3 regions of the Paenibacillus sp. FSL R5-0928 genome follow, and region 3 is predicted to be linked to each of the others. Evidence: predicted binding sites of a transcription regulator. Region 3 holds the regulator's gene; each other region holds the start of a gene.
The links. The regulator Rex, encoded in region 3, represses fermentation and respiration genes when NADH is low (regulators of the CRP and FNR family bind a similar motif). The targets are predictions, from matches to a motif close to TTGTGAAATATTTCACAA.
Positions count from the first base shown of each region.

Region 1: a site for Rex is predicted at 1,979-1,996, ahead of scfA (six-cysteine ranthipeptide SCIFF). Genes of this name have one in related genera too.
Region 2: a site for Rex is predicted at 1,965-1,982, ahead of pflB (formate C-acetyltransferase). Genes of this name have one in related genera too.

Region 1 is NZ_CP150225.1:804,358-807,648, forward strand. Features, by position in the region: gene MKZ16_RS03540 (histidine kinase) at 1-652, shown strand, start outside; gene MKZ16_RS03545 (response regulator) at 627-1,409, shown strand; gene scfA (six-cysteine ranthipeptide SCIFF) at 2,022-2,171, shown strand; gene scfB (thioether cross-link-forming SCIFF peptide maturase) at 2,294-3,291, shown strand, end outside.
Region 2 is NZ_CP150225.1:5,094,674-5,097,964, reverse strand. Features, by position in the region: gene adhE (bifunctional acetaldehyde-CoA/alcohol dehydrogenase) at 1-1,820, shown strand, start outside; gene pflB (formate C-acetyltransferase) at 2,073-3,291, shown strand, end outside.
Region 3 is NZ_CP150225.1:4,816,196-4,819,486, reverse strand. Features, by position in the region: gene dinG (ATP-dependent DNA helicase DinG) at 1-1,586, shown strand, start outside; gene MKZ16_RS21750 (redox-sensing transcriptional repressor Rex) at 1,717-2,370, shown strand; gene MKZ16_RS21745 (amidohydrolase) at 2,357-3,291, shown strand, end outside.

The DNA.
Region 1 (3,291 bases), 3.2 Mb from region 3:
ACTCAGACTGATTCATGAGCAGATCAAGCCGCACTTTTTATACAACACATTGGATACGATCCAGTGGATGGCAACGGAACATGGAGCAGACAATGTGGTGGAGATGGTGGAAGCGCTTAGCGCGTATTTCCGATTAGGGCTTGGCACAGGCAGTCCCTACATTCTGCTTGATCAGGAGTTGTACCATGTCGAGAGTTATCTTCATATTCAAGGTGTGCGATATGAGGAGATTCTGGACTACGAGCTTCGATATGATGAAAAGCTTGCTCAGTGCCAAGTCGTTCGCTTCATGCTGCAGCCTTTGGTGGAAAATGCGATTTATCACGGGATTAAGCCACTTGGGGATCAAAAGTGTAAAATTTCGATTACAGCATATAAACAGGCCGATTATTTGGTCATTAAGGTTGAGAATAATGGGGTTATGATTCCGGAAGAGAAGCTTGAACAGATGAATCAAGCCCTTCTTGATGATACATATGATCGTTCTGCCACAGGCTTTGGGCTATACAGTGTAAACCATCGCATTCGACTAGCTTACGGGGTGCCATATGGCCTTGCAGTGAAGAGCGAAGATGGCATTACCGTTATGGTCATTCGAATACCTTTGGACGGGGAGTGGAATGAAGATGTGGAAGATTATCATCGTCGATGATGAAACGATCATTCGCAAAGGCTTGCGACAATACATTGAGGAGAGTCCGTATCTTTTTGAAGTTGCAGGAGAAGCGAAAAGTGCAAACGAAGCATTGAATATGGTGGAGGAAGCCCCACCACATGTATGTCTTGTGGACATCAACATGCCGAATATGAATGGGCTCGATCTGATAAATATATTGCGCGAACGCTGCCCGTCGGTTCTGGTTGTCATCATCAGCGGCTACGATAACTTTGAATATGCGCGTCAAGCCGTGCAACTGCAAGCATTCGATTATGTATTGAAACCTGTGCCGAAGAGTGATCTGAACAAGCTGCTTCATCGGATCGATGAGCATCTTCAGGCAAAATATCCTTTGCATTCACATGAAAGCAGGGTGGATAAGGAGCGGGAGCTTCCCGGGTATACAGGGGATGGAACAGTGCTTATCCAAAAAGTGACCGAGTATATTGACAGTCATTATCAGGATCCGGAGCTGTCTATTACTCGAGTAGCAGCGCTATTTCATATCAACCAAACCTATCTTAGCAAGCGGATGAAGCAAGAAATCGGTGCTTCTTTCCTTGACTATGTCACCGAGCTTCGGATATCGAAGGCGAAGGAGATTCTGGATGACGTAATGCCGAATATCAAAATCGGGGATCTGGCCGTGAAGGTAGGGTATAAGAGCCAGTACTATTTTAGTCGTGTGTTTAAAAATAGAGTCGGCTCAAGCCCGATAGAGTACAAAAAGCATCCGTTCGGTTATGGATAGGAGGGCCATTCTCGTCCCTCTGCAGCACGCCATAGATGCTATGCTCAGAGCCGCCTTCTATCAAAACGGTTGGATTTTAAACATGAGCGAGAAGATGAAGTTAAAGCATCCGATTGTGCAATATTTTTATGAACTAAGGCGTAGTACATTATAAAAATAAATAAATTCATTGAATATTCAAGAGCAGATAAAATGTCCGGAAGTGTCTTAGGGCTCCTAATATAAGTTTGTTCACACTGTCCACCCACGCATGTGGAGAGTGTCGCTCTACCGGTAAGGAGGGATACAGTGCAATGAGATCCTTATATTTATTGGACTTTAAGGACAAGTATGAGAAAAAATGTTGTTAAAGGAGATGGCATCATTGCCGTCTCTTTTTTGTTTCACTTTTTTAGTATTGCTCTGACTCTGGTTCCCGCTACGGCATCCTACGATCACAAGCATGAAAGACTGAACGGGAATTAGCATTGATGCTACTTTGTTTATATGTTTAATGCCTCTCTACTCTGCTAGGTGACAGGCATCATAGACGTACTTGCGTGATGTTGCTACGATGTTCCATGGAAATTAAGTGAAAGTGATCACAAGAAATTACAGAAGGAGTCATTTATCGTGAAAAGAATCGTAACCCTAAGCACCCGCAAACTGATGGATACCGCAAAACACGGCGGATGCGGCGCATGCCAGACATCTTGCCAGTCCGCTTGTAAAACTTCCTGCGGCGTTGCAAACCAGAAGTGTGAAAATGCAATGAACAGATAGGATTCGGAATTTTACCGCCCATTGCTCTGATGATGGGCGGCTATTTTTAAGAAATGGACGCTTCCTCTAAAGGATGGCAAAGCCGTTTCTACTTGTGTGCAAAAGGAGCTTGATTAGCAAGTATGATTCATCAATATAAACTAAACGGATACAATATCGTGCTCGACACCTACAGTGGCTCGGTACATGTTGTTGATGACCTAGCATATGAAATTATAGCGGATTATGAGAAAACTTCTGTCGACCAAATCGTGACAATGATGTTAGAAAAATATAAGCATGATTCCAGCATTTCTGAGAGTGACATTCGAGAAACCATCGTGGATATCGAGGAGCTTAAAAATGATGGCCAGCTCTTTACAAAAGATGAGTATGAGAACCTCTCGCTTGATTTAAAAAAACGGAAAACTTATGTTAAGGCACTCTGCCTCAATGTTGCGCATACCTGTAATTTGTCATGCGACTATTGCTTCGCCAGCCAAGGGAAATACAACGGAGATCGAGCGATCATGAGCTATGAGGTTGGACAAAAAGCTATCGATTACCTGCTTGAAAATTCGGGTCATCATCGTAACCTGGACATCGACTTTTTCGGCGGGGAGCCGCTTTTGGCCTGGAAAGTAGTTAAACAGATCGTAGCTTATGCAAGAAGCAAAGAACAAGAATACAAAAAGAAGTTCCGCTTCACCTTCACGACGAACGGGATGCTGCTGAACGATGAGGTCACTGAGTTTTTAAATCAGGAAATGTACAATGTCGTATTAAGCTTGGATGGAAGAAAAGAGGTTCATGACCGGCTTCGCCAAACGGTTAACGGAAAAGGCAGCTACGATCATATTCTTCCGAAGTTCAAGGAATTCGTTCGTAAGCGCGGGGACCAAGAGTACTATGTACGAGGAACCTATACCCGTAACAATGTTGATTTCACCAATGATATATTTCATATCGCAGACCTTGGTTTTGACAAAATCTCGATGGAACCGGTCATCTGTGATCCAAGGGAACCCTATGCACTTACCGAGGAGGACCTCCCGGAGATATATAACCAGTACGAAATTCTCGCGAAGGAAATGATCGGGCGTGGTGAGCAAGGCAAGGGATTTACCTTTTATCATTACAT
Region 2 (3,291 bases), 280 kb from region 3:
CAATCTTTGATCAAGTGAAAAAGAAAATGATCGCTAATGGCTGCTACTTTGTTAACAAAGAAGAAGCTGCCAAACTTACTAGCGGCGCTATGAACGTTGATAAATGTGCGGTTAACCCAGCAATCGTTGGACAATCCGCAGTGAAAATTGCTGAAATGTGCGGCATTCAAGTTCCTGCCGGCACTAAGATTCTGGTAGCAGAACTTGAAGGTGTAGGCACTAAATATCCATTGTCCGCTGAAAAATTGAGCCCTGTGCTTGCTTGCTACAAAGTTAAAAACGCAGATCAAGGTATCGAACGCGCAGCACAAGTTGTTGAATTTGGTGGTATGGGCCATAGTTCGGCTATCCACTCCAACAACGAAGAAGTAATCATGAAGTTCTCCAACCGTCTGCAAACAGGACGTATTCTCGTTAACTCGCCTTCCACTCATGGTGCGATCGGCGATATCTATAACACTAACATCCCTTCGTTGACGCTGGGCTGCGGATCTTATGGTCGTAACTCCGTGTCGCAAAACGTTACAGCAATTAATTTGATCAACGTGAAAAGGGTGAATCGTCGTACCGTGAATATGCAATGGTTTAAAGTACCTGACAAGATCTATTTCGAAAAAGGCGCTACTCAGTACCTGACCAAAATGCCTGATATCACACGTGTCGCAATTATCACTGACCCAATGATGGTTAAGCTCGGATATGTTGAGAGAGTTGAACATTACCTGCGTCAACGCCAAACTCCTGTAGCGATCGAAGTGTTCTCGGAAGTTGAACCAGATCCATCGACAACTACAGTTGAAAAAGGTACAGCAATGATGAACAGATTCCAACCGGACTGCATCATCGCACTTGGTGGTGGTTCCCCAATGGATGCTGCAAAAGGAATGTGGTTATTCTATGAACATCCAGACGCAGACTTTAACGGTCTGAAACAAAAATTCATGGATATCCGTAAACGGGTTTACAAATTCCCTAAACTTGGAAACAAAGCTAAGTTTGTAGCGATTCCAACTACTTCGGGTACGGGTTCGGAAGTAACATCTTTCGCAGTTATTACCGATAAAACAACTGAACAACACACTAAATATCCTTTGGCTGACTACGAGCTAACTCCAGACGTAGCTATCATTGATCCAGAGTTCGTATATAGCTTGCCAAAAACTGCTGTAGCTGATACAGGTATGGACGTATTGACACATGCCATCGAAGCTTATGTATCTGTTATGGCGAGTGACTACACTGATGGTCTGGCAATTAAAGCAATCCAATTGGTATTCCAATACCTTGAAAAATCGGCGCTTGAAGGCGACAGAGTTGCCCGTGAAAAAATGCATAACGCATCAACACTTGCTGGTATGGCCTTTGCTAATGCTTTCCTGGGTATTAACCACAGTTTGGCGCATAAATGGGGCGGTCAATATCACACTGCTCACGGTCGTACTAATGCGATCCTTATGCCACACGTTATTCGTTACAATGCTAAGAAACCTACGAAGTTCGCTTCGTTCCCTAAATATTCACACTTCGTAGCTGACGAGCGTTATGCAGAAATCGCCCGTATTCTGGGATTGCCAGCTCGCACAACTGAAGAAGGTGTAACTAGCCTGATCAATGCTATTCGCGATATGAACAAAAAACTGGGTATCGAAGAATCCTTCCAACAACTGGGCTTTGATCCTAAGGATTTTGAATCCCGTGTAGATTACTTGGCTGACCGTGCATTTGAAGATCAATGTACAACTGCCAATCCTAAGCTGCCACTGGTATCTGAACTTGCAGATGTGTACCGTAATGCTTTCTACGGAAGATTTGATAATTAATATTTGGTTAAGTAGATAATAGGATGGTTGTGGACTAGATATAAGTGACAAATATCACCGGAAAGGTGATATTTGTCACAGTCTATTTATAGAAAATAAACTAAAATGTTTATATAAACAACGGTCCCATACATGGAACAATGATTGTGAATTTTCGAACAACCATATCTTTCTTGGGATCACGAGACACGGGATCAACCTTCAAGCCCGCGATCTCTACAAATATTATAAATATAGATGGAGGGATTTAGCATGTCGGTGATTGAAAAAGATGTACAAGAAGTGAAATCCGGTTGGAGAAGTTTTACAAAAGGTAAATGGTCCAGAAAAGTTGACGTTAACAACTTTATCGCAAGTAACATTAAGCCTTATGAAGGAAACGAAGAATTCCTCGTAGGACCTACTAGTAACACAACTGAACTATGGAAGATTATTTCCCAATTGAGCAAGGAAGAAAGAGAAAGAGGCGGCGTATGGGATGTTTCCCTAGATACTGTCTCCACAATCACTTCACATGCTCCAGGCTACATTGACAAAGACAAGGAACAAATTGTAGGCGTACAGACTGACGCTCCTTTCAAACGTTCCATCCAGCCATTTGGCGGGATCAAGATGATGGTTGATGCTACGAAGGCTTACGGCTTCGAGCTTCCACAAAACATCGTTGACATGTTTACGAACATTCGCAAAACGCATAACCAAGGCGTATTTGATGCATATACACCAGACATGAGAGCTGTGCGTAAATCCGGCGTAATTACAGGTCTTCCTGATGCTTACGGCCGCGGACGCATCATCGGCGACTACCGCCGCATTGCTCTGTACGGTATTGATTTCCTCATTAAAGACAAAAAACAACAACAAACTGAGCTTGAAGTTGATTCCATGACTGAAGATATTATTCGTTTGCGTGAAGAGCTGTCCGAGCAAATTCGTGCACTTGGCGAATTGAAAGAAATGGCAGCCGCTCATGGTATGGATATTTCCAGACCAGCGACCAACTTCAAAGAAGCTACTCAATGGGTATACTTCGGGTATCTGGCAGCAGTTAAAGAGCAAAATGGTGCAGCGATGTCCCTAGGCCGTGTGTCCTCTTTCTTGGACATCTATGCAGAACGCGATATTGCTGAAGGTACTTTGACTGAAGAACAAGTACAAGAAATCGTCGATCATTTCGTAATGAAACTGCGTATCGTGAAATTCTTGCGTACACCTGACTATAATGATCTGTTCTCCGGTGACCCAACATGGGTAACTGAATCCATCGGTGGTATGGCTGAAGACGGAACAACTCGTGTTACCAAGAACAGCTTCCGTTTCTTGAACACCCTGTACAACTTGGGTCCAGCTCCGGAACCAAACTTAACTGTACTGTGGTCCGAAAAATTGCCTGAAGCCTTCAAAAAATATTGTGCTAAGGTTTCCATTGAAACTAGTGCAATTCAGTATGAAAATGACGATGTAATGCGTC
Region 3 (3,291 bases):
AATGCTATTATCATAGGGCCAAGCATGAAGCTGGGATTGCTGACGTGGTCATTACGAACCACTCCAAGCTATTCGCAGATGTTAAAGCTGGGCACCAGCTGCTTCCAGCTTACGAGCATCTTGTAATTGATGAAGCACATCATTTAGAAGATGTGGCTGGTAAACATCTTGGCATGCATATGAAGCATTTCACTGTGGCACACACGTTATCGCGACTGTATAAAGATAGCCGAAACGGACAGCTTCCTGCTCTGCGCCAGATCTTACAGTCGTCAGGCAGTGAAGAGGCTTCAGAATGGAGCGGAGTCATCGATCGGATCTACCCGGATCTGCTTACTGTCAAAGAAACCTGGGATGCACTCAGCGACAAGCTGTTCAGCCTTTTGCCGGAACGCAGTGATGCAGCAGCAGGGGAAGCGGGACAACTGGTTATGCGTTTGCTTCCCGCCCGTAAGCCGAAGGATTGGGATGAATTAGTTGCGCTTGAGAACACTATGAATCTGACGTTAAGCGACATCATCCGTAAGGGTGATAAAATGCTTAATGAGATGCGTGACCAGGAAAGCCAATCCTCAGCAGACAGTCTTGTTACTGATATTAGCGGTTTATTTAAGGATTTGGCTTCCATACGTGAGCAAGTAAGATTCTTTATGGGGCTGAATGACGATAATGTAGTATATTGGCTGGAGGCAAATGGAAATTACCGCAGCAAATCACTGCAGATGTATGCCGTCCCTGTGGATGTTAGCAGCCAGCTTAAAGAGTTGTTCTTCGATAAGAAAAAAAGCATCGTGCTTACCTCGGCGACGCTGTCTGTAGATAAATCTTTTCAGTTTATGATTGATAATCTCGGACTTAACGAAGCTGCGGAAGAGGGACGTCTAATGACTTCACTCCTTCCTTCTCCCTTTAAGTATCGCGAGCAGGCGCTGCTAGTTATACCGCGTGATTTTCCTAGTGTGAAGGGCAGTGTGGGCGATGCTCGATTTGTCGATACACTCGTACAGTCGTTAGCAGAAGCTGCCAAAACAACACGTGGGCGGATGCTGGTTCTGTTTACTTCTTATAAAATGCTGCGTCAGGTATATGATCCGCTTAAAGAGGCTTTGGCCTCACAAGAGATTACGGTGCTTGGTCAAGGCGTGGAAGGTGGCAGCCGGAGCAAGCTGATCCGCCGCTTTCAGGACAGTGCAGCATCCGTTCTGCTGGGGACGAGCAGCTTCTGGGAAGGTGTAGATATTCCAGGTGAAGCACTGACTTGCCTGGCCATCGTGAGACTTCCGTTTCAACCGCCGAATCACCCGTTGGCGGAAGCGAAGTCGGAGTTATTGCAGGCTCAGAAGAAGAATCCGTTCATGAAATTGTCTGTTCCTCAAGCGGTTATTCGTTTTAAGCAGGGATTCGGAAGACTGGTTCGCACGGCGCAGGATCGCGGAATAGTTATTGTTTATGATACAAGGGTTATTGAATCTCATTACGGGAAGTATTTCCTTTATTCATTGCCTGGTCCCAAAATGGAGCATATGCTGACTGATCAAATGGTCCCCCGCATAGCGGAATGGCTAGAGGATGGCGGCGCTTCTTAAAATGCTCGTCTTCAGTTTAGCTCCTCCTTATCCTTAAGGGCGGTAAGTTACAGTACCGCCCTTAATAAGGAGAGGTATACGTTTGAATATGGATTTTCACAAGAACATTACTATTTTTAGGAGGAAAAATATGAAATCGGATAAAATATCAGAAGCCGTTGTTCGCAGACTACCTGTGTATTTGCGTTTTTTGAATGATCTCCAGAATCGCGAAATATTAACAGTTTCCTCTCAGGAACTTGGACAAAAGCTGGATCTTAATCCCGCACAGATTCGTAAGGATTTAGCGTATTTTGGTGACTTCGGCAGAAAAGGTATCGGCTATGATGTAACGTATCTTATTGAGAAAATCCGTCATATTCTGAAGCTGGATCAACAGCTTAATGTAGCTTTAGTAGGGGCAGGTAATCTCGGACATGCCTTGTCTAATTACAATGCATATCTTAAAGATACAATGAAAATCACCGCTATATTTGATTCGTACGCTCCTAAGGTTGGACGTAAGATCAACTCCCTTACTGTGCAACCAATGGATGAACTAGGCAGCACGATTCGTGAGCAAGGTATTCGCATTGCCATTATTACCGTACCTGATTCAGAAGCTCAAAATGTAGCAGATATTCTCATTTCTTCTGGGATTGAAGCGATTTTGAACTTTGCCCCTGTGATTCTGAAGACACCACCGAATATCCGGGTGCATGCAGCTGATTTTACAACTGATCTGCAAAGTCTTGCTTATTACTTGCGGGATGGAAAGGAAGAAAGCGAACATGAACAGCAATAAAACGATAATTAAGGGCGGGTATTTTCTGACTCCGGGAACGGATGAGCCGGTTCTGAGTGGATATATGACTATTGAAGATGATTTAATCACTTACATAGGAAAAGAAGAGCCTCAGATGGAAGCTGGAGTGCAAGTGGTTGATGGCAGTCGTCTGCTGTTCATGCCTGGACTTGTAAACACACATGGTCATGCGGCGATGTCTTTGCTGCGTGGATATGGAGATGATTTAGCGCTACAAGTGTGGCTTCAGGAGAAAATGTGGCCGATGGAGGAAAAGTTCACCGGTGATGATGTATACTGGGGAACCTCCTTATCTGTATTGGAAATGCTGAAGGGTGGAACTACGACCTTCCTCGATATGTATGATCATATGGACCGAGTAGCTGAGGTAGCTGAGTTATCAGGTATCCGTTCCGTATTGATGCGTGGTGTGATCGGGTTATGTCCAGAGGATGTACAGAATCACAAGCTTGCGGAAGCGATTTCTTTTGCCCGTAACTGGCATGGAAAGGCGGACGGTAGAATTACTACTATGATCTCGCCGCACGCCCCTTATACTTGCCCTCCGGACTTCCTGGTTAAGTTCGTGCAGGCAGCGCATGATCTGGATTTACCGATGCATACGCATATGTCCGAAACGAAACGTGAAGTGGAACAAAATGTGGCGGATTACGGGTTGCGTCCTGTAGCTCACTTAGAGAAGCTTGGAATGTTCACACGTCCCTCGATAGTTGCACATGGTGTTCATTTAAATGATGAAGAGATTGAGATCTTGGCTCGCCATAATGTGGGTGTCTCTCATAATCCGGGCAGTAATTTGAAGCTGGCTAGCGGAGTGGCTCGGGTTACTGATCTTCTAAAAGCTGGTGTGAAGGTGTCTCTTGGCACGGATGGCGCGGCAAGCAACAATAACTTGGATAT